Regions from separate parts of the [Bacillus] caldolyticus genome, predicted to be linked through region 4. Evidence: riboswitches for the same ligand, from Rfam matches in the RefSeq annotation. Region 4 holds a riboswitch; each other region holds the start of a gene.

Region 1 (5,555 bases), 490 kb from region 4:
CGGGGTGAACGTCGATCCAGACCGCGAAGTCGCCATTTTGTTCGGCGGCAAGGCCGGGCTTGTCGAGCTGCCGCTTTGCCTCGTCAACCCGGGCGATGTGGTGCTTGTCCCGGACCCGGGCTATCCGGACTATTGGTCGGGGATCGCGCTTGCCCGCGCGCGGATGGAAATGATGCCGCTTTCTTCGGAAAACGGATTCTTACCGGATTACGAAGCCATTCCGGAGTCGGTCGCCGACCGAGCGAAGCTCATGTTTTTAAACTATCCGAACAATCCGACCGGTGCGACGGCGACAAAGGAATTTTTCGCGGAGACGGTGGCGTTTGCCGCCAAGCACGGCATTGCCGTCGTGCACGATTTCGCTTATGGAGCGATCGGCTTTGACGGCCGGAAACCGGTCAGCTTCCTGGAAGCCGATGGGGCGAAAGACGTCGGCGTCGAAATTTATACGTTTTCGAAAACATACAATATGGCCGGCTGGCGTGTGGCGTTTGCCGTCGGCAACGAGCGGATCATTCGGGCGCTTGAGCTTTTGCAGGATCATTTGTATGTCAGCTTGTTCGGCGCCATCCAGGAAGCGGCCGCCGCGGCGCTCCTTGGTCCGCAAGATTGTGTCACGGAGTTGGTCGCATTGTATGAGGCGCGCCGCAATGCGTTCATCGCTGCGCTCTGCGAGATCGGTTGGGAAGCGCCGGCGCCATATGGGTCGTTTTTCGCCTGGCTTCCGCTGCCAAAAGGCATATCATCCGCTGAGTTTGCCGACATGCTGCTTGAGCGGGCGCATGTCGCCGTCGCCCCAGGCATCGGGTTCGGCGAGCACGGCGAAGGGTATGTGCGCGTCGGCCTCTTGACCGATGAAGCGCGGCTTCGCGAAGCAGCGGAGCGGATCGGCCGCCTTGGATTGTTCGAAAAAAATTTTTGAAAAATGATTGACAACGCCAATCGGCGATGTCATAATTCAAAGTAAATTTGCCAATTGTTTGATAAGTGCATAAACGAGCAGGCTTTCTTATCAAGAGCAGGCGGAGGGACGAGCCCAATGAAGCCCGGCAACCGGCTTGGCGCGCGCCAAGCACGGTGCTAATTCTTGCAGCGGAAACGCTGAGAGATAAGAAGAGCGCCATGGATGAGTGACGCCTCTTCTTATGAAGAGGCGTTTTTATTTCGAGATTGAGAGGGATGAACGATGAGTGCAGTGATGGCAACGTATTTGCTTCATGATGAAACAGACATTCGGAAAAAGGCGGAAGGGATCGCGCTCGGCTTGACGATCGGCACGTGGACCGACTTGCCGGCGTTGGAGCAGGAGCAGCTTCGCAAACATAAAGGGGAAGTCGTCGCTATTGACGAGCTTGGCGAAAGCGAGCGGGTAAACGCCTATTTCGGCAAGCGGCTGAAGCGGGCGATCGTCAAAATCGCCTACCCGACAGTCAACTTCAGCGCCGATTTGCCGGCATTGTTGGTCACGACGTTCGGCAAGCTGTCGCTCGACGGTGAAGTGCGGCTGCTTGATTTAGAGTTTCCGGATGAATGGAAGCGACAGTTTCCTGGGCCGCGCTTTGGCATCGACGGCATTCGCGACCGAGTCGGGGTGCATAACCGCCCACTGTTGATGAGCATTTTTAAAGGCATGATCGGCCGCGATTTGGCGTACTTGACGTCGGAATTGAAAAAACAGGCGCTCGGCGGCGTTGACCTGGTCAAAGACGATGAAATTTTGTTTGACAGCGAACTTCTTCCGTTTGAAAAGCGGATCACCGAGGGCAAGGCGGCGCTTCAGGAAGTGTACGAACAAACAGGCAAGCGGACGTTGTATGCCGTCAACTTGACCGGCAAAACGTTTGCGTTAAAGGACAAAGCGAAACGAGCCGCCGAGCTTGGCGCTGATGTGCTGTTGTTTAACGTCTTCGCTTATGGGCTTGACGTGTTGCAGGCGTTGCGCGAGGATGAGGAGATTGTGGTGCCGATTATGGCTCACCCGGCGTTCAGCGGCGCTGTTACGCCGTCTGAATTTTATGGGGTGGCGCCTTCGCTTTGGCTTGGAAAGCTTTTGCGGCTCGCCGGCGCCGACTTTGTCCTGTTCCCGTCGCCGTATGGCAGCGTGGCCTTGGAGCGTGAGCAGGCGCTTGGCATCGCAAGGGCGCTCACCGACGACCAAGAGCCGTTTGCCCGGGCGTTTCCGGTGCCGTCGGCCGGCATTCACCCGGGATTGGTGCCGCTCATCATCCGCGATTTCGGCCTTGACACCATCGTCAACGCCGGCGGCGGCATTCACGGCCATCCGGACGGGGCGATCGGGGGCGGCCGGGCGTTTCGCGCGGCGATCGACGCGGTGCTGGCCGGCCGTCCGCTTCGTGAGGCGGCTGCAGAAAACGAAGCGCTGCAAAAAGCGATCGACCGCTGGGGCGTCGTTGAGGTGGAAGCATGACGAAACAGCTCGTTCTCTTTTGTGATTTTGACGGCACCATTACGGAAAACGACAACATCATCGCTATTATGAAACAGTTCGCCCCGCCGGAGTGGGAGGCGTTAAAAGACGACATTCTCGCTGAGCGCATTTCTGTTCAGGAAGGAGTGGGGAAGATGTTTTCCCTCCTTCCGTCCACGTTGAAGGATGAAATTGTGGATTTCCTGCGGCGCACCGCTCGGTTGCGCGCGGGATTCCGAGAGTTTGTCGCGTTTACGAAAGAGCGAGGCATTCCGCTTTATATCGTCAGCGGCGGCATCGACTTTTTTGTCTATCCGCTGCTTGAAGGGCTCATTGAACCGGAGCGCATTTTTTGCAACGGCTCCGATTTCAGCGGTGAGACGATCCGCATCACATGGCCGCATGCATGCGACGGTGAGTGCCAAAACGGCTGCGGCTGCTGCAAGCCATCGCTCCTTCGCAAGCTTGCCCGCCCGGACGGATACCATGTCGTCATCGGCGATTCGATTACGGATTTAGCGGTGGCGAAGCAAGCGGATTACGTGATGGCGCGCGATTTTCTGCTCCAAAAATGCCAAGAGCTCGGCTTGCCGCATGCGCCGTTTGCAACGTTTTTTGACGTGATTGATGCGTTGCAGCGAATGGAGGTGATCGTATGAGCATCGTCGTGAAAAAGTGGAACGAGCTTGCGGAAGTGAAAGCCGAGCTCGCCGCCCGCGATTGGTTTTTCGCAACAAGCGGCAATTTGTCGATCAAAGTGACGGACGACCCGTTGACGTTTTTGGTGACAGCGAGCGGCAAGGATAAGCGGAAGCAAACGGATGAGGACTTCTTGCTCGTTGACGCTGCCGGCCGACCAGCGGAGAAAACACATTTAAAGCCATCAGCGGAGACGCTGCTGCATGTGGAAATTTACAACCGCACAAACGCCGGTTGCGTCTTGCACGTTCATACCGTGGACAACAATTTGATTTCTGAACTGTATGCGTCAAACGGGGAAGCAGTCTTTTCCGGCCAGGAAATCATCAAGGCGTTTGGCATTTGGGAAGAAAACGCCGCAGTGCGCATCCCGATCATTAACAATGACGCCGACATCCCGACGCTGGCTCGGGAGTTTGCGAACCATGTTCATGGCGACGCCGGCGCCGTGTTGATCCACAACCACGGCATTACCGTCTGGGGACGAACGGCGTTTGAAGCGAAAAAACATTTGGAAGCGTGGGAGTTTTTGTTCAGCTGGCAGGTGAAGCGGCTGCTTTTGCAACGGGCCGGCCTGCCGGTTGGTTAATATACATCTTTTAGAAGGGGGATTTTGACATGGCCGTCATCAAAGTGAGAAAAACAGGTGAAGTGATTACAGGAGAGGAGAATGTGCGCGCCTTTTTAAACAGCCAAGGCGTCCTGTACGAGCATTGGGACATTGCCAAACTGCCGGAGCATTTGCGCGACAAATACGTGCTCACCGATGAAGAGAAAAATGAAATTTTGGCGGCATTCAAAGATGAAATTGAAGACTTGGCGGCGCGCCGCGGCTACAAAACATGGGATATCGTCGCTCTGTCCGATGCGACGCCGAACTTGGATGAACTGCTGAAAAAATTTGAACAAGTGCACATCCATACAGAAGACGAAGTGCGCGCCATTACGGCCGGCCATGGCATTTTCATTATCAAAGGCGACAAAGAGACCGGCTATTTTGACGTCGAGCTGGAAGCCGGCGATGTCATTTCCGTGCCGGAAGGGAATCCGCACTACTTTACGCTCATGGACGACCGCCAAGTCGTAGCCGTCCGCCTGTTCATCGACCCGTCCGGTTGGGTCGCCCATCCGTATGAAGAGAAAGAAGAGGCTGTCCAATAATGAGAACACCCCGTTGCCAGGCAAGGCAGCGGGGTGTTTCGGTCTGTATGGAGAGGAGCGCTTGCCTCGATGACGGAAGGAGAGACCGCTAAAACGATTCGGTTAACAAAATCATAAACAAAATGCCGATAATAAAGGCGTACGTCGAGATCCGTTCGTTGCCGTCGCCATGGCTTTCGGGAATGAGCTCTTTGTAAATGATGAACAGCATCGCCCCGGCGGCAAACGCCAACCCGTATGGAACGAGGCCGCGGAAGAGAGAGGTTAAATAAAAGCCGAGCAAAGACGTCACAATTTCGACCGCGCCGGTTAACGTGGCAATGACAAACGCTTTAAAGCGGCCAATCTGCTGATTGACTAAAAACAAGGCGACCAAAAATCCTTCCGGCGCGTTTTGCAAGCCGATGGCCAATGCGATCAAATTGCCGGTTTGCGAAGCGCCGTCTGAGGCGTAGCTCACCCCGACTGACAGCCCTTCGGGGAGATTGTGCATCGCAATGGCGGCGATGATGAGCATCGCCTTTTCGTCGAATTGCAAGCCGCTTTTCGTATGCTCCAAGTCGATATGGGGGACGGTCATCTCAAGCAACGTTAACACGAGCACCCCCGCCGCCAATCCGATGGCGAGCGCCTCAAAACCGCCGGACCGCAGGGCCTCGGGAATAAGACTTGTCATCGAGGCCGCCATCATAATGCCGGCTGAAAACGCGAGGAGCACATCGCGCCAGCGGTGAGTGAGCGATTTGGCCATAAACAAAATCGGCACAGCGCCAAGTCCGGTCGATAAGGCGGACAGCACACTGCCGGTCAATACCCCGTTCATCCAATTCCCCCTTCATCAGCCTTTATTTTTTCATATGCGCCGTTTCCACAAATGTGACAATCGCCCAAGCGCTGCCCTATCACAAAATTATCATAGCGAAAGGAACGGCCGCTGGCGAGAAAAATGGACCAGCGCCTGGCAAAAACGGTTGCCTGCCTGTTTGCTGTTCAAGTATAATGCAAGTAAGAAATGGTTAAATGCAAAGGGTTGGATGGCATGGAACAAAAAGAGCAAGAACTCGAGCAATCGCTAAAGTTGTTTATCGTATTGTCGCGGGCTTACCGCGCCGTAAGCGACCAAGTGAACAAATCAATCCACTCATTCGGGGTCAATCCGACCGAATTTGCCGTGTTAGAATTGTTATACCATAAAGGGGATCAGCCGCTCCAGCAAATTGGCGAAAAAATTTTGCTGGCGAGCGGGAGCATCACCTACGTCATTGAC
Region 2 (5,555 bases), 1.2 Mb from region 4:
TGCCATATGATTAAGCAAGACTGATTCCTTTGCTTTGTTCTGAAATAAAGTGATCATTTACAGAGGGAGCTCACAAAATAGTTCCAGTGATTTCTCCTTTTTGGTTCTCCTTATAACTCCAGATTTTTCGCTGACGATAACTGATCCAGCCGCTGATCAAAAAGCAGCAAACAGACAAATAAAACGAAAAGCGAATCCCGTAAACATCGGCTATAAAGCTCATCAATAAGGCGGAAATCCCGAACGTTACGGAACTAATGACTCCCTGCACGGAAAAAACATGAGGCAGAGCGTCCATCCGGGCATTTTTTTGCAGAATCGTCTGAAGGCAAATCACCTTCCATTGTTCGATGATCCCATACAGGGTGGAATACATAAGCGCCAGCGCACCGTGCGTCGTTGTGCCAAATAACAGTGTGACAATAGCGATACAAAACGGGCCAAACAATACAAAAAATTGCTGATTTTTTTCAACCGATTGACTAAACTTAACGCTTAACAATCCCCCTATCACCATGCCGCCAAAGAAAACAGAGTTAATATATCCCCACCATTCCTCTCCTACATGTAATTGTTCTTTCACATACATATAAAGGATGGCCGAAATCCAGACCCCATTTCCGATTCCTTCAAAAAATGACATGAAGCTAATCGATTTAGCGTGCACATTTCTCCAAGTGTATTCCCATCCTAGACTGATCGAAAGGAGAAAGTTCTTTAGGCCTTTGCCTTGAGCCGTCTTCTTCTTTGTATGTTCTTGTATATGCAACAGAAACATGAGAATGCTTGAGACGACATAGAACAATAAGGTGATATTGATTAAAAGGAACGGCGACCCTACACTGACAATCAAACTCCCAATCGGCCATGCGCTAAGTTTGATGAATTGGTCTAACGTGTTTACAAAACTGTTGGCTTTCAAGATTTCCTCCTTGGAAACGATAAAAGGAACGAGGGAGTTTTTAATCGGATTATTGATCCCATCTAAAAAAGCGATCAATGATACAAAAACATAAACGATCGCAGTGTAATGTTCCGCACCCCAGTGCAAAAACAGCGAGAGAAAAAGCAGCAGAAATGTTTTACACATTTGTCCGTAGGACAATAACGTTTTTAGTTTATATTTTTCGAAAAATATCGGTGCGACGATTCCGCTAATAAATAACGACAATGTAACGAAAAAAGGGACTAATGCGGCAGCCATGGCTTTCGATGTCAAATGATATAGGTAAGAGACAACGGAAACAATGTAGAACACATCTCCGAAATTCGCGAAAGATTGTCCGATCCAAAGGAAATGAAATGTTTTATTTTTCATGACCTCAATCCTCTCTTTGATCATCGAAACGACTGGTGATGGAATAGTCAAAATGAACCAAAAATCAGATCTTCAGTCTTTGATGAAACTGGCTTTTTGCCACGCCCCAAAACGATGGAGCGAAGGAAAACGGGTTGATTTTCAACAATCTGCTAAAGGTAAATGGATATACTGAAGCAATGGAAGCCTCCCCCTTATTCTGTTTAGAGTATCTTGAAAATCAAAAGGCCTTTAGACAGAGCATATCATGCTGCTGGAGTTTCTATAGGAATTATGCATCTTGATCACTTGTTTAATGATACTAAAAATTGTGATAAGTATATGAATGATTTGCGGAAAACAGTTGGAGAAATAGAAGTAAGAACACAATTCTTGGGGAAACAGGGAGTAAAAACTTTAGAAATAATGCGCAAGTTCATTAATCATCCATCTTTTGATGACATTACGTATTCCTTGCAGAACTCATGGCCATTGCGGCAAATGAAAACACAGAAGCTCATTGCGTTTGCTCGAGTCTGGTTGTTTGAGGCGAATGAAACGGACCGACGTACAGAAATGTCTAACGATTCAGTGTCGGAGACGAAAGCAGAGGAAAGAACAGAAAAACCGGCCGAACAGGATGTTCCCTGTCCGGCCGGGTTCTTGTTACACGAGCGGTCCGCCGAGTTTTTCGATCGTCGGGTCGATATGGGCGAACTTTCGGAAGTTGGCGCGGAACTTTTGCGCCAGCTCTTTTGCTTTTTGTTCGTATGCTTGTTTGTCAGCCCATGTGTTTTGCGGCTGCAGGACGTCATCCGGCACGCCGGGGACGTGGGTTGGGATGGCGAGGCCGAAAATCGGGTCTTGCACCGTTTCGACGTTGTCGAGCTCCCCTTCGACAGCGGCTTGCACCATCGCCCGGGTGTAGGCGAGCTTCATGCGGCTGCCGACGCCGTACGGTCCCCCTGTCCAGCCGGTGTTGACCAAAAAGACGCGGACGTTGTGTTCGGCGATTTTTTGCCCGAGCATTTCCGCGTATTCGACGGCCGGGCGCGGCAAAAACGGTGCGCCAAAGCACGTTGAGAACGTTGCTTCCGGTTCGGTGACGCCGCGTTCGGTGCCGGCGAGTTTGCTTGTGTAGCCGCTTAAGAAATGGTACATCGCCTGTTCGCGCGTCAGCTTGCTGATTGGCGGCAGGACGCCGAACGCATCAGCCGTCAAAAACACGATCGTGGACGGATGGCCGGCGACGCTTGGGTCGACGATGTTTTTGATCGCTTGAAGCGGGTAGGCGGCGCGCGTGTTTTCCGTCAGCGTGCCGTCGTCGTAATTCGGCACCCGCGTCGCGTCGTCGAGGACGACGTTTTCGAGCACCGCGCCGAAGCCGATGGCGTCAAAAATTTGCGGCTCTTTCTCGCGCGATAGGTTGATGCATTTCGCATAGCAGCCGCCTTCGATGTTGAAAATGCCGCGGTTTGACCAGCCGTGCTCATCATCGCCGATCAAGCGGCGGTTCGGGTCGGTCGAGAGCGTCGTTTTTCCCGTTCCCGACAAGCCGAAAAAGAGGGCGACGTCGCCTTCCTGGCCGACGTTGGCCGAGCAGTGCATCGGCAGGATGCCTTGTTCCGGCAGCAAATAGTTCATCACCGAGAAAATCGATTTTTTCATTTCGCCGGCATACTCGGTGCCGCCGATCAACACGGTGCGCCGTTCAAACGAGATGATGATGAACGCTTCCGAGCGCGTGCCGTCAACGGCGGGATCGGCTTTAAAGTTCGGCGCGCAAATGACGGTGAATTGCGGCTCATGCGCGGCGAGCTCTTCGGCGTTCGGCCGGATGAACAGCTGATGGACGAACAAGTTGTGCCAGGCGAATTCGTTGACGACTTGAATCGGCAGCCGGGATTTCGGATCGGCGCCGGCAAAGCCTTTAAACACGAACAGTTCATCTTTCTTCATTAAATAGTCGAGCACTTTGTCGTACAGTTTATCAAACGTCTCCGGAGACATCGGCTGGTTGACCGCGCCCCAGTCGATCGTTTGCTTCGTTGACGGTTCTTCGACGATGTATTTGTCTTTCGGCGACCGCCCTGTGTACTTGCCGGTTGTCACCGCGACGGCTCCGGTGTGCGTCAGCCGTCCTTCGTTCCGTTGCAGGACTTTCTCAACGAGCTCGGCGACGGACAGTTGATGATGCACGTACGGTTTTTGCAGCAATAAATCAAGCTTATTCGTCATGTTTGCGATCCCCATATTCAAAACCTGCCTTCTTTTTGTAATCACTCTTGAAAATAGTATAACACATTTTTATTAATAGTCCATACTAATTGTGTGGGTTTTTCAAACTTTATTTTGCCCAATGTGTTGGTTTCCTTGAGGAAAGAATTTTCGCGGCTGGAAATGATAAAAAATGAATTTTGATAGTTGACTTTGCCGATTCCGTTGCGATAAGATAAGTCATTGAACGGATACTCTTATCCCGAGCCGGTGGAGGGACAGGCCCGATGAAGCCCAGCAACCGTCACAACTGTACATGTGTGAAATGGTGCTAACCTGTGGCAAGGCGCAGTCCTTGAACGATAAGAGTGAAAGGAAGCAATACGATTGCCATGACCTTTCCTCAGCCGTTACAGGAAAGGTTTTTTATATTGCGAAGGGAAAAAGGGAAATGAGTTCCGTGTCGCCACATTATGCCAAGAGGAGGAAACAAACCGAATGTCAGCCAAACGCCGCTTGTTTACTTCAGAGTCTGTGACGGAAGGACATCCGGATAAAATTTGCGACCAAATTTCTGACGCCATTTTGGATGCCATTTTGGAAAAAGATCCGAACGCCCGCGTCGCCTGCGAAACGAGCGTCACGACCGGGCTGGTGCTCGTGAGCGGGGAAATCACGACATCAACATACGTGGACATTCCGCGCATCGTCCGCGATACGATCCGGGAGATCGGCTACACGCGCGCCAAATACGGATTTGACGCTGATACGTGCGCGGTGCTGACGTCGATTGACGAACAATCGCCGGACATTGCGATGGGGGTGGACCGGGCGCTCGAGGCGCGCGAAGGTCAGATGACTGACGAGGAAATTGAAGCGATCGGCGCCGGCGACCAAGGATTGATGTTTGGGTTCGCCTGCAATGAGACGGAAGAATTGATGCCGCTGCCGATTTCGCTTGCGCACCGCTTGGCGCGCCGATTGGCGGAAGTGCGCAAAACGGACGTCTTGCCGTACTTGCGGCCGGACGGGAAAACGCAAGTGACGATCGAATACGATGAAAACGGCAAACCGGTGCGCGTCGATACGATCGTCGTTTCCGCGCAGCACCATCCGGAAATTACGCAAGAGCAAATCCAGCGCGACATTAAAGAGCAGGTCATCAAGCCGGTCGTGCCCGCGGAGCTGCTTGATGAGAACACGAAATATTTCATCAACCCGACAGGACGGTTTGTCATCGGCGGTCCGCAAGGGGATGCTGGGTTGACGGGGCGCAAAATCATCGTCGATACGTACGGCGGCTACGCCCGCCACGGCGGTGGCGCGTTCTCGGGCAAAGATCCGACGAAAGTCGACCGCTCGGCGGCGTATGCGGCCCGCTATGTCGCGAAAAACATCGTCGCGGCAGGACTGGCCGACAAATGCGAAGTGCAGCTTGCCTACGCGATCGGCGTCGCCCGCCCAGTTTCGATTTCGATCGATACGTTCGGCACCGGCAAAGTGTCGGAAGACATTTTGATTGAAGTCGTGCGCAACAACTTCGATCTCCGCCCGGCGGGCATCATCAAAATGCTCGACCTTCGCCGCCCGATTTACAAACAGACGGCTGCTTACGGCCATTTTGGGCGTACGGACATCGACCTGCCGTGGGAGCGCACCGACAAAGCCGCCTTGTTGAAAGAACAAGCGCTGGCGTTGGCGGACAAGTGATGAAAGAAAAAGAGCTGCCTGATCACGGCAGCTCTTTTTTGTCGGCGCACGATGTCCGCTGTTGCTGCAGCGCTTTGTAATACTGCCCTTTCTCGACATATTCGCGGCGGATGCGCTCCATTTCGCGGATATCGTCTTCCGTCAGTTCGCGGACGACTTTCGCCGGCCGGCCGAGGGCGAGCGTGTTGGGCGGAATTTTTTTGCCCGGCGGCACTAAACTGCCGGCGCCGATAAACGCGCCTTCCCCGATTTCCGCGCGGTCCAAAATGATTGAGCCCATGCCGATGAGCGCGTTTTTGCGAACGATGGCGCTGTGCAAAATGACTTGATG
Region 3 (5,555 bases), 1.0 Mb from region 4:
CCGCCTGGCTCATCGCCGCCCCGCCGCCAAACGCGGCCGCCACCGCGCACGCTTCCAAAATTTCTTGTTCGGACGCTCCTTCATCAAGGCAGCCTTTCGCATGGTAAATCGTGCAATACTCATCTTGCGTCGCCAAGCTGATGCCAAGGGCGATCAATTGTTTTTCTTTTTTCGACAGCGCTCCCTCGGCAAAACAAGCTTCCGTAAATGCGTTAAACCGTTCCGCTACGTTCGGAAGTTTTTGGGTAAACGCCCCAAGCCCTTCCTTGTAGTGGCGAAGCGCGGATTCGACCGATGCATATGTTCCGTTGTTCATCTCCGTTTTCCTCCTTTGCTCGTGTCTGCTGTTAGTATGCATGAAGGAAAACGAAATTAAACAACGAATGGTATTGAAAGCGTGTGGAAACACCACCGTTTCGCGATCATAGATGGAACGTCATGATGAAAACCGCCTGTTCTGTTCAACTTCCATCATCAATACAAAAGGGGGAAATGCGATTGATTCGTTGGGTTGTCTTTGCCTTAACAGCCGCTTTCGCTTCGTTTTTGACGTGGATCATCATCGGCAACACCCTCGGTGAACAGGGAGACGGCGCCTTCAGCTTAACGGCTGTGATCGTCCTGCAAAACTGCGTCATCATCGTTATGCTCGCCGCCGTACTGGCGCGTTTGAACGGCCGATGAAGAGCGGAGAAACAGGTCGGCCGCGGCGCCCTCGGATTCAGAATCGTTTTAACCTTTGCTGCTTTCTTTTCGTTTAAGGGGAGCGGCTTTTTGGGGACAAAAAAGAAACGGAAGCGAAACGCTCCCGTTATTGATTGTTTTCCGCCGCTGGAATGACGGCGCCGTGGTATTTTTCTTTAATGAAATCTTGGATTTCTTTCGATTGCAGCACTTCGACAAGCGTTTTGATTTCTTTCCGGTTTTCATCGCCTTTGCGCACCGCAATAATGTTCACATACGGATTGTTTTTCGGCGACTCAACGGCGATCGGGTCTTTCGCCGGGTCCAAACCGGCGTCAAGCGCATAGTTGGCGTTGATCAGCACCGCATCGCCTTCGCCGTTTTTGTAAATTTGCGGCAGAAGCCCGGCGTCGACATCGGCCTTAAATTTTAAATGCTTTGGATTTTCGATGATGTCATTGACTGTCGCTTTCGTTTTATCGACGCCCGGTTTCAATTTGATGAGCCCTTTTTCTTGCAACATCGATAAAATGCGGCCATGGTCGGCGACCGAGTTGCTCATGATGATCGTCGCGCCGTCCGGCAGTTCTTCAATGCTTTTGTATTTTTTCGAGTATAACCCGATCGGCTCGATATGAATGCCGCCGGCGTTGACGAAATCATAGCCGTACTCTTTCTTTTGCGATTCCAAATACGGAATGTGTTGGAAATAGTTTGCGTCGATTTGCTTCTCAGCCAGCGCTTTGTTCGGCAAGATGTAATCTTGGAACGTAATAATCTCCAAGTCGATGCCTTTTTTCTTCAAAAGCGGTTTCGCTTTTTCCAAAATTTCCGCATGCGGCACGTTCGACGCACCGACTTTCAACTTCACCAATTTGCCGTCTTTGCCGCCTTCCGCGCTGTCGTTATTGTTGCCGCCGCATGCCGCCAAAGCGAGCACGAGAATGGCGGCGAGCAACACACCCAACCATTTCTTCATCAGTTGTTTCCCCCTTTATCGTTTATCGATTTTCGAAGTGACAAAGTCACCGATCAGCTGAATGATAAATACAATGACCAACACCAATACGGTTGCGACAAATGTCACATCGTTATGGTTGCGCTGGAACCCTTCCAAATACGCCAAGTTCCCAAGCCCGCCGGCGCCGATGGCTCCAGCCATCGCTGTATAGCTGACGAGCGACACCGCCGTCACCGTAATGCCGGAGACAAGCGCCGGCAAAGACTCCGGCAGCAGCACTTTCCAAATGATCGTCCACGTTGAGGCGCCCATCGCTTGGGCTGCTTCGATGACGCCTTTATCAATTTCGCGAAGAGCGATTTCGACCATGCGGGCGTAAAACGGCGCGGCCCCAATGACCAAAGCCGGCAACGCCGCATTGGCGCCAAGCATCGTCCCGACGAGCCATGTTGTAAACGGAATGAGCAAAATGATCAAAATAATAAACGGAATAGAGCGGAAAATGTTCACAAACGCAGCAATCACTGTATTGACAAACCGGTTTTCCCATAGGTTGCCCTTCGCTGTCAAAAATAGAAGCAAGCCAAGAACGATTCCGAGGACGAAAGTGGCCGCCACCGCCACTCCCGTCATATACAGCGTCTCGACCGTCGCCGCCCACATCGTCTCCCATTGCACGTTCGGCAGGAGGTTAGCGAGCATCGTGAATCACCTCCACCGCCACCTGCTGGCGTTGAATATAGTCAAGCGCCCGGTCGATTTCATCCCTCGCCCCGTCGAGGTGCACGAACAGCACCCCATAGGCGCCTTGATGGGTTTGCGAAATTTTCCCTTGCAAAATGTTGACATCGACGGCAAACTGACGCACCACTTCGGTGATGAGCGGCTTTCCGGCTGCCGCGCCGACGAACGTCAGCTGCGCGATCAGCCCGCTCGGGTATTGGCCAAACAAATGAGAAATCGCCTCTTCCGTCTCCTCGGGCTCGATCAGCTGCTTGACGAACCGTTTCGTAATCGGTTGCTGCGGGTTGCGGAACACATGCAGCACTTCGCCTTGCTCGACGATTCGGCCGCTTTCCATCACCGCAACGCGGTCGCAAATTTTGCGGATGACGTGCATTTCATGGGTGATCAGCACAATCGTCAGCCCGAGACGCTTGTTGATGTCAACGAGCAAGTCCAAAATCGCATCGGTCGTCTGGGGGTCCAACGCCGATGTCGCCTCGTCGCACAGCAAGACTTTCGGGTTGTTGGCGAGCGCCCGGGCGATGCCGACCCGCTGCTTTTGCCCGCCGCTCAGCTGCGACGGGTAGGCATCCTCGCGCCCGGAAAGGCCGACAAGCTCGATCAATTCATCCACCCGCTTGTTCCGCTCCTCTTTCGGGACGCCGGCAATTTCAAGCGGAAAGGCAATGTTTTCCCTGACTGTGCGAGACCAAAGCAAGTTGAAATGCTGGAAAATCATCCCGATTTCTTGGCGCGCCTTGCGCAGCTCCCGCCCTTTCACGCGCGTCATATCGCGCCCGGCGACGACCACCCGGCCGCTCGTCGGCTTCTCGAGCCCATTGAGCAAGCGGATGAGCGTGCTTTTCCCCGCGCCGCTGTAGCCGATAATGCCGAAAATTTCCCCTTCGCGAATCTCAAGCGACACATTGTCGACAGCCGTGACCGAGCCGTTGGCCGCTTGATAGATTTTCGTCACTTGTTCGAGTGTAATCATCGTTTCACCTTCCTCCCCAAGCGGCAGAGCGCAAAAAGAAAACCTTTCTGCCCGCAGAGAACAGAAAGGTATTGTGCACCATTCCGTCTCTTATCTCTCAAAGCAGGCCGCTTTGTGTGAATTGGCACCATTTCAGCACATGCGCTGACGGTTGCCGGGCTTCATTGGGCACATCCCTCCACCTCTCTTGATAAGAGCGCAACAATCGCCTATTCAATTGACTACGAATGTGATTGTATCATTGTCTGTCGAAGCGTGTCAACATCTTTTTTATCCGACGTCCCGATAAGGCTTGGCCAAATGGAGGAGCGATTCAAGAAGCAAAAGCTGGCGGAAGCTTCCTGACACGTGCACTTCACGCAACCGGACGAGCTGCTGCAGCTTCAGTTCGCCGTTCAGCAGGGACGCGAGCGCCTCTTTGGAACCGCGCACCGTCAATGTTTTCCGTTCATCGTTTTCCATCCCTCTAGCGGCTGATTCCTTGCCGATCAACAGCAAGGCGGTTTCGTCATCGCTTTCAAACCGAACATACAGCTGCTCATCCGGCAAAATCGGCACCAAATGGCGCAACACTTGCATCCGTTCCACGAACTGCCCAACTAATTCACGCATTTCCATGGATATCCCCTCCCCCATTTTTATTTTTTTCACTTCCACCTGAAGAGGAGAAATCCTTTACAAAAATCTCGACAACCCGTTGACGAACGAGCGCCGTTTTTGTCATTTCCCAAGAAATGTGTCAAACAGCGTCAAAAAAAGGCGAATCATCGGGACGGCAAGCAGGCTTGAATCACTTCGTACAAATACGGAACGGAATGAAAGGCATACCACTTGCCTGCGACCGTTCCGTCCCTAAAAAGAAGCAGGCAAGGAACGCTTTCAATTTTCCACGCAACGGCCTGCTCAGGGATATAGTTGATGTCCGTTTCGTAAAACGGCAGCGCCGGAAACAACTGCTCCACCACCGTGAGCATCCGCCGCGCCAGCTGGCACGTGCCGCACAGCGGGGTATACAAGTAAAGGGCCAGAAGCGGCTCGACTTCCACCACTCGCATGACATCGTTTCGGTCGATCGCTTTCACTCGCCTCTTCCCCTCATGAGCGATTCGATGCGGACGTCGAAACGAGCGCGCAACAGCACTTGCGCCAAGTGCCAAGGCGGAGCGGCCGCCACTTCGCGATACGCCCGGTCAATGTAAAGATGCTCCGCCTCTGGAAACATGCGGCGAAACTGCCGGCGCAATTTTTCTCCCGCCTCATCGGCATCGGCCAAGACGTATACATCGCATCCTTCCAGCTCATCGGCCAGCTCCTCAAGGCGCGCATCACTGATCGTGCCGTTTGTGCAGACGATGACGACTGGTTCGTTCAGCACCGCCGCCACTTTTTGCTTGTCTGATCGCCCTTCGACGATGATCACTTTTTCCACGCGTCGCATGTCCGACCCACCTAACTTCAAATGAGGATACTATTATTGTATGTCTTGCGCCGGCCAAATGTTGAAAATGAAAAGCAACGGCCATCCACCGTTGCCTTTCAACACCAGCCCGCTTCCCCGTCGCAATCGACATATTTTTGGTCCGGCTCAACGGTAGCGGTCACCTGTTTGTAAATTCTTCCGTTTTGTTCGGTATACCCCTTTTTCAACGGGACGGCCGCCGGAAGCGGAAGGCGCCCGATGAGCTCTCCTTCCTCGTACAACTCCAGCGAGCGGCCGTTCAGTTTGCCGATGATCCGGTCCGTGACATCTATGCGCGTCGTTTGCAGCGCCATCGCGAGCACCCCTTTTTTCAATCAAATTCCGGTATGTATAGAGTGCCCGAATCGAAGCGAAGATTGCAGGAACGTTTATCCTTCGTTGATCATCGCCTCGTATTGTTCCGCCGTCAACAAATTGTCGATTTCGCTCAAATCATTCGGTTTGACGACGATCATCCACGCTTTGTCATACGGCGATTCGTTCACGTACTCCGGATGGTCATTTAACGCCTCATTCACTTCAACGACCGTGCCGCTGATCGGCGCATACAATTCCGAGACCGTTTTCACCGATTCAACGCTGCCGAACGGCTCGTTCGCCGTAACCTCTGCGCCGACTTCCGGCAGCTCGACAAAGACGATGTCGCCAAGCTCTGATTGGGCGTAATCCGTAATGCCGATGCGCACGTTCTCTCCTTCCACGCGCACCCA
Region 4 (5,555 bases):
CGTCGGGCGGATGGCAGCGAGAAAACAAACGTCCACGTGCGGCACGTTCGTTTTTTCTTTTAAAAGCGCAGCGATGGCGGACATGTCGCGCTTCGTGTCTGGATCACTGCTGCCGCGGCCGACAAGAAGGATCATCGATTCACCGTCAAGCGGTGCGGACTGTTCGCTGATGCGGTCGATCATGATGTCGATCATTGCTTCATGGACGCCGAACGGAGCGCCACAGAGGATATCAACGGACGGATGGCGCCGTCTCGCGATGTCCAATGCTGCTGGAATATCGTGTTTGGCATGCCCTGCAGAAAGAAGGAGAAGCGGAACGACGATGACGCGTGTCGCCCCTTGGGCGACACAACGGTCAACGCCGGTGACAATGTCCGGTTCCGCGAGCTCGACAAAGCATAGCTCTTGAATCGGAATATCGATGGCCCTCCGGCACTGTTCGACGAAACGCGCCGCTTCATGGCGCGCGGCGGCAATGCGGCTGCCGTGGCTGACATATAAAACAGCTTCCATCGCCATCGCCTCACGATGTTGCGCCAGCGGCTGCGGATGACGCAAGCAACGGCTCAAACCATTGAATGTTGGCGCGCAGCCGGACGACGTCTCCGATCATGATCATGCTCGGATTTTGGATGTTTTCCTTGGCGGCGATTCCGGCGATCGTCGCGAGCGTGCCGGTGACGGTGCGTTGAGCAGTTGTCGTTCCCCATTCGATGACCGCCGCCGGCGTCTCCGGCGCTTTGCCGTATTTCATCAGCTGGCCGCAAATGTATGGCAAGTGATGAACCCCCATGTAAATGGCGATCGTATCGATGCCTTTGGCGAGGCTTTCCCATTTGATCTCGTCACGACTTCCGTCGCGCCGATGCCCGGTGACAAAGGCGACGCTTGAGCTGAACGCGCGATGGGTGACAGGGATGCCGGCATAAGCCGCCGCCGCGATGGCGGAGGTGATGCCGGGAACGATCTCAAATTCGATCCCATGTTTGGCCAGCGCCTCGGCCTCTTCGCCGCCGCGCCCGAACACGAACGGATCGCCGCCCTTTAAGCGGACGACCGTTTTTCCTTTTTTGGCATGCCAGACGAGCGCATGGTTGATCGTTTCCTGCTGCATGGCATGAAAGCCGGGCAGCTTGCCGCAAAAGATGAGTTCGGCGTCCGGCTTGGCATATGAAAGCAACTCTTCATTGATGAGACGGTCGTACAAAATGACATCCGCTTGCTGGATGCATTTTAATCCTTTGACGGTAATGAGTTCCGGGTCGCCGGGGCCGGCGCCGACAAGATATACTTTGCCCATCGTTGTTTCAGCCCCTTCGTGCATGATTCAGCCAGCCGCTGGAAAGCGGCATGGATGCTCGGCTGCTTTTATTGTAAATGGTCTGCCTTGGGATGAAAACGACCTTGTCAAATGACCTCCCGTTCTTTTTTGGCAGAGGACGGGGGAATCAGTCTGTTTTCGCGGCCGGGATCATTCCTCGCTCGCGCAGGTAGGCGAGCACTTGCTCGGCACATTCGTCAACCGAATAACGGTGTGTTTCGATCGTCAGCTCCGGTGCTTCCGGCGCTTCGTACGGCGAGTCGATGCCCGTAAATTCACGGATTTCCCCGCGGCGAGCTTTTTGATACAGCCCTTTCGGATCGCGCTTTTCGCATTCTTCAAGCGGGCAGTTGACGTAAATTTCGATAAACTCGTCTTCTTCGACTAAGCGGCGGACGAGCGCCCGGTCTTCGGCAAACGGCGAGATGAACGCCGTCAGCACAAACTGGCCGCTGTCGACAAACAGCTTTGCCACTTCGCCGATGCGGCGGATGTTTTCCGTCCGGTCGGCGGCGGAAAAGCCGAGATCTTTATTGAGCCCGTGCCGGATGTTGTCGCCGTCTAAGACATAATTCTGAATGCCGAGCTCAAACAGTCGTCTGGAGACAGCGTTGGCCACCGTCGATTTGCCGGAGCCGGACAGCCCGGTGAACCAAAGGATGGCGCTATGATGGCCGTTGCGCTTGCGACGATCTTCTTTTGTGACCGATGTGTGATGCCAAACGATGTTCGTGCTCATCGCGATCCTCCTTTAGCGCGCTGACGGGGCGACCGTTTCGCGTTCTTGCAGCCCTTTGATCAAGACGGCTGCCACTTCCGGGCGGCTGAACGTGCTCGGCGGCACTTGGCCGTTGCGCAGCATTTCACGAACTTTCGTGCCGGAAAGGACGACATGGTATTTCGCGTCATGCGGACACGTTTTTGTCGATGCCATCCCTTCGCATTTCGTGCAGTAAAAGCTATGTTCGAAAAAGAGCGGCGTAATGCCAAGCTCTTCAGCCGTAAAGTTCAAGAAGATTTTTTGCGCATCATACGTACCGTAATAATTGCCGACACCAGCGTGGTCGCGGCCGACGATGAAGTGCGTGCAGCCGAAATTTTTGCGCACCATCGCGTGGAAAATGGCTTCACGCGGACCGGCATAGCGCATCGCAGCTTGGAAGACGCCGAGGAAAACGCGGTCTTTCGGGTAATAGTTTTCCAGCAGCACTTGATAGCTTTCCATCCGGATGTCAGCCGGAATATCGTCCGCTTTCGTTTCGCCGACGAGTGGGTTTAAAAACAAGCCATCAACGATCTCGAGCGCGCATTTTTGAATGTATTCATGGGCGCGGTGAACCGGATTGCGCGTTTGGAAGCCGACAACGGTGTTCCAGCCAAACTCAGCAAACTTTTTCCGCGTTTCTGCTGGATCAAAATAAAACGAGGCGAATTGGCCTTTGTCGGTCCGTTTGACAAGCGTAATCTCCCCGCCGACATACACATCCGGTTTTTCAAACAGTTTGCGCACGCCTGGGTGAGCAAGTTCATCCGTTTTATAAACGAGCTTCGCTTCTTTCGTTTTGTCTGGGCGGTAAATGTCAGCGATCTCAATGACGCCGTAGACGTCGCCACGATAAACGAGTTTCGCCTTATCGCCGACGGCGAGCTCTTTCGCCTTTTCTTCTGTTACCGCGAGCGTGATCGGAATGCTCCAGACGGTGCCGTCAGACAGACGCATTGTTTCAACAACCGCGTCGTAATCCGTTTTCGTTAAAAAACCAGTGAGAGGGCTGTAGGCGCCCGTTCCGATCAGCTCCAAGTCGCTCAGTTCGGCTTTGGAGAGCTCGATCGTTTTGGTCGCCTCATCAAGCGGATAGTCCGGATTCCAACGATTGATCAATGTGTCGCCATGCGGGATGCTTACGCTCATGTTCATAACCTCCTAGATTGATAGATGTTGTGAAATGCCGCTGCCATGTTCATGAGGCAAGCGCTCTTTTTTCAGGCTAATGACGCCAAGCAGACGCTCAAGATGGCGATGACCGTATAGACGTCGCTGTCAAACAGCAGCTTGACGATTCGGAATGGCGTCCGATTCGTCAGCGACGCCTATCGAGGCCGCCGCGCCGCTCGCCTCGATGTTCATCGCGAAGAAAAAGGAAGCGATCAAAGCAATGGCAAGGAGCATATCGTTTTTCTCTCCTTCCTTAAGCGAGATGGAGACCGCATTCCGTCTTTCCTTGGCCGGCCCAGCGCCCGGAGCGCAAGTCGTTCGGATCTGTAGCCGGAGCGGTGCACGGGGCGCAACCGATGCTCGGGTAGCCGCGGTCGTGGAGCACATTGTACGGGAGATGGCGTTTGTACACGTAATTCCATACGTCTTTCCACGTCCAGTGAATGAGCGGACAGACTTTAATAGAACGGAACTTGTCGTCTTTGTTAATGTACTCGACATGCCGCCGCGTCGGCGATTGCTCGCGGCGCAAGCCGGAAATCCACGCCGTCACCCCGGTCAGCACCTCGCGCAGCGGAATGACTTTGCGCAGCTCACAGCATTTGTTCGGGTCGCGTTTCCATAACTCGTCGCCAAACTGCGCCTTCTGTTCTTCCAACGTCAAGCGCGGCTGCTTCATCACGATGCGAAGCGACGGATATTTTTCTTTCACTTTCGCGATCGTATCGTACGTCTCTGGAAAATGCAGGCCGGTATCCAAAAAGACGATTTCGGCGTCCGGTTTGATTTGGGAGATGAGATCAATCAGCACAATCCCCTCGATGCCGAAGCTGCACGCGTATACGATCTCATCGCCGTATTCGCGATACGCCCAAGCAAGGACGTCAAGCGCCCCTTTTGTTTCATTATCGGACGGAAAAGACGGTTTTTCCGCCTTTTCCCACTGATCATACGTGAGCATCGGTTTCTCCTCCTCACAAAATCAAAGAAAATCCACGTAATTAGTCGGATATATAGCGGCCAAACGGCAATTCGGCGGCGAAAATCCTTCCTTGCATGAATCAGAAAGAGCGGGAGAAAGGGTGCCCCTTATTTTACTAAAGATCTTCTTTAGCTGGAATTGGCACTTTGCTATAGGCGGCAGGTTGACGGAGTTCATTGAGCCAATTCCTCCCTCACTCCCGAGCAACGTATGCAACGCATGTCATTTAATTGATTAAAATTTTAGCACAATTGACGATAATGTCAATCATAGTTTTTCGATAGGAATTGTTTTTATACGAAACAGCTGCATTGCCTGCCTAGCAGCAGATGGGAGCGTTATTTTTTGCGCAGGCTTCCGAGCTCTTCGACAATCGCCTGCATTTCGCTTGGGCTGAACGTCTCGCGTTTCATCACCATCTCGTAAATGTCTCTCAACTCATCGTACCATTCCTCGGAAAAATGGGACGGCTTGATGGCATCCAAGTTCAGCACTTTCAACTTTTGCTTCAACTGTTCGATCATGTAGGCGACGTTTTCCGCCGACCGTTTTGATAAATCCATTCGTTTACTCCTTTCATGGCAAGTTACTATGTATTGTACCATAGGTGCAGGAAGAATGGGGAGAGATTGCCTGGCTTGCTTTTCTGATGAAAAACGGATGATGTGGTAAAATGTAGGTGCACATGCATAGTGCCAGTCTAAAAGGTTGGTGAAACACCTCGTTTTCTTCAAAATGGTTGTCGTGAACGCGCACAAAAGTTGTTGGCCCATTCGCACACGCTCCCCCGCTGGAGTTGTTTTTTCGTTACATCCCCGTCCTTCTAGGGACAAAAAGGGCTAGATGAAAAGAAATGAAGGAAAACTAACGGTGGAAAGCACCGTGGACATAGAGAGAGGGGTGGCTGTTTGGATGATTAAAGTGCTGTTTGTTTGTCTTGGAAACATTTGTCGCTCGCCGATGGCGGAAGCGGTCTTCCGTCATTTGGTGAAAGAGCGGGGGCTTGACGGTCTGATTGCCGTTGATTCGGCGGGAACAGGCAGCTGGCATGTCGGTGAGCCGCCGCATGTGGGGACAAGAAGGGTTTTGACTGAAAATAAGATCGACTACTCCGGCATCCGCGCCCGGCAAGTGAATCATCGTGACTTGGAAGAATTTGATTACATCATCGCCATGGACGCAGCCAACTTGAACGATTTGCGCCGATTGGCTGGCTCCCGTTCGAAAGCGGTGCTCGCCCGGTTGCTTGACTTTGTTCCCGACCGGGAAAAAGACGATGTGCCTGATCCGTATTATACCGGGAATTTTGCCGA

Evidence for each region. Region 4 has a riboswitch for S-adenosylmethionine ahead of CWI35_RS08005 (phosphoadenylyl-sulfate reductase). Riboswitches for the same ligand answer to the same signal wherever they lie in the genome.
Region 1: it holds a riboswitch for S-adenosylmethionine, as region 4 does, so the genes downstream of both, mtnW (2,3-diketo-5-methylthiopentyl-1-phosphate enolase) here and CWI35_RS08005 (phosphoadenylyl-sulfate reductase) in region 4, are expected to answer to the same signal.
Region 2: it holds a riboswitch for S-adenosylmethionine, as region 4 does, so the genes downstream of both, metK (methionine adenosyltransferase) here and CWI35_RS08005 (phosphoadenylyl-sulfate reductase) in region 4, are expected to answer to the same signal.
Region 3: it holds a riboswitch for S-adenosylmethionine, as region 4 does, so the genes downstream of both, CWI35_RS13040 (methionine ABC transporter ATP-binding protein) here and CWI35_RS08005 (phosphoadenylyl-sulfate reductase) in region 4, are expected to answer to the same signal.

What each region holds. Positions count from the first base shown of each region.
Region 1 is NZ_CP025074.1:1,027,842-1,033,396, reverse strand. It holds gene CWI35_RS05385 (pyridoxal phosphate-dependent aminotransferase) at 1-922, shown strand, start outside; SAM riboswitch class I at 1,007-1,115, shown strand; gene mtnW (2,3-diketo-5-methylthiopentyl-1-phosphate enolase) at 1,187-2,428, shown strand; gene mtnX (2-hydroxy-3-keto-5-methylthiopentenyl-1-phosphate phosphatase) at 2,425-3,087, shown strand; gene CWI35_RS05370 (methylthioribulose 1-phosphate dehydratase) at 3,084-3,716, shown strand; gene CWI35_RS05365 (1,2-dihydroxy-3-keto-5-methylthiopentene dioxygenase) at 3,746-4,288, shown strand; gene CWI35_RS05360 (ZIP family metal transporter) at 4,377-5,111, opposite strand; gene CWI35_RS05355 (MarR family winged helix-turn-helix transcriptional regulator) at 5,328-5,555, shown strand, end outside.
Region 2 is NZ_CP025074.1:2,687,801-2,693,355, forward strand. It holds gene CWI35_RS14010 (MFS transporter) at 71-1,318, opposite strand; gene pckA (phosphoenolpyruvate carboxykinase (ATP)) at 1,964-3,550, opposite strand; SAM riboswitch class I at 3,769-3,883, shown strand; gene metK (methionine adenosyltransferase) at 4,013-5,224, shown strand; gene CWI35_RS14025 (gamma carbonic anhydrase) at 5,247-5,555, opposite strand, start outside.
Region 3 is NZ_CP025074.1:2,523,280-2,528,834, reverse strand. It holds gene CWI35_RS13060 (carboxymuconolactone decarboxylase family protein) at 1-316, opposite strand, end outside; gene CWI35_RS13055 (hypothetical protein) at 493-684, shown strand; gene CWI35_RS13050 (MetQ/NlpA family ABC transporter substrate-binding protein) at 812-1,663, opposite strand; gene CWI35_RS13045 (methionine ABC transporter permease) at 1,679-2,347, opposite strand; gene CWI35_RS13040 (methionine ABC transporter ATP-binding protein) at 2,337-3,365, opposite strand; SAM riboswitch class I at 3,453-3,562, opposite strand; gene CWI35_RS13035 (hypothetical protein) at 3,636-3,983, opposite strand; gene CWI35_RS13030 (thioredoxin family protein) at 4,130-4,447, opposite strand; gene CWI35_RS13025 (toprim domain-containing protein) at 4,444-4,803, opposite strand; gene CWI35_RS13020 (YusG family protein) at 4,902-5,138, opposite strand; gene gcvH (glycine cleavage system protein GcvH) at 5,214-5,555, opposite strand, start outside.
Region 4 is NZ_CP025074.1:1,517,276-1,522,830, reverse strand. It holds gene CWI35_RS08030 (sirohydrochlorin chelatase) at 1-516, opposite strand, end outside; gene cobA (uroporphyrinogen-III C-methyltransferase) at 527-1,303, opposite strand; gene cysC (adenylyl-sulfate kinase) at 1,452-2,063, opposite strand; gene sat (sulfate adenylyltransferase) at 2,076-3,236, opposite strand; gene CWI35_RS08010 (phosphate transporter) at 3,366-3,494, opposite strand; gene CWI35_RS08005 (phosphoadenylyl-sulfate reductase) at 3,514-4,221, opposite strand; SAM riboswitch class I at 4,347-4,451, opposite strand; gene CWI35_RS08000 (DUF1128 domain-containing protein) at 4,581-4,805, opposite strand; gene CWI35_RS07995 (low molecular weight protein-tyrosine-phosphatase) at 5,155-5,555, shown strand, end outside.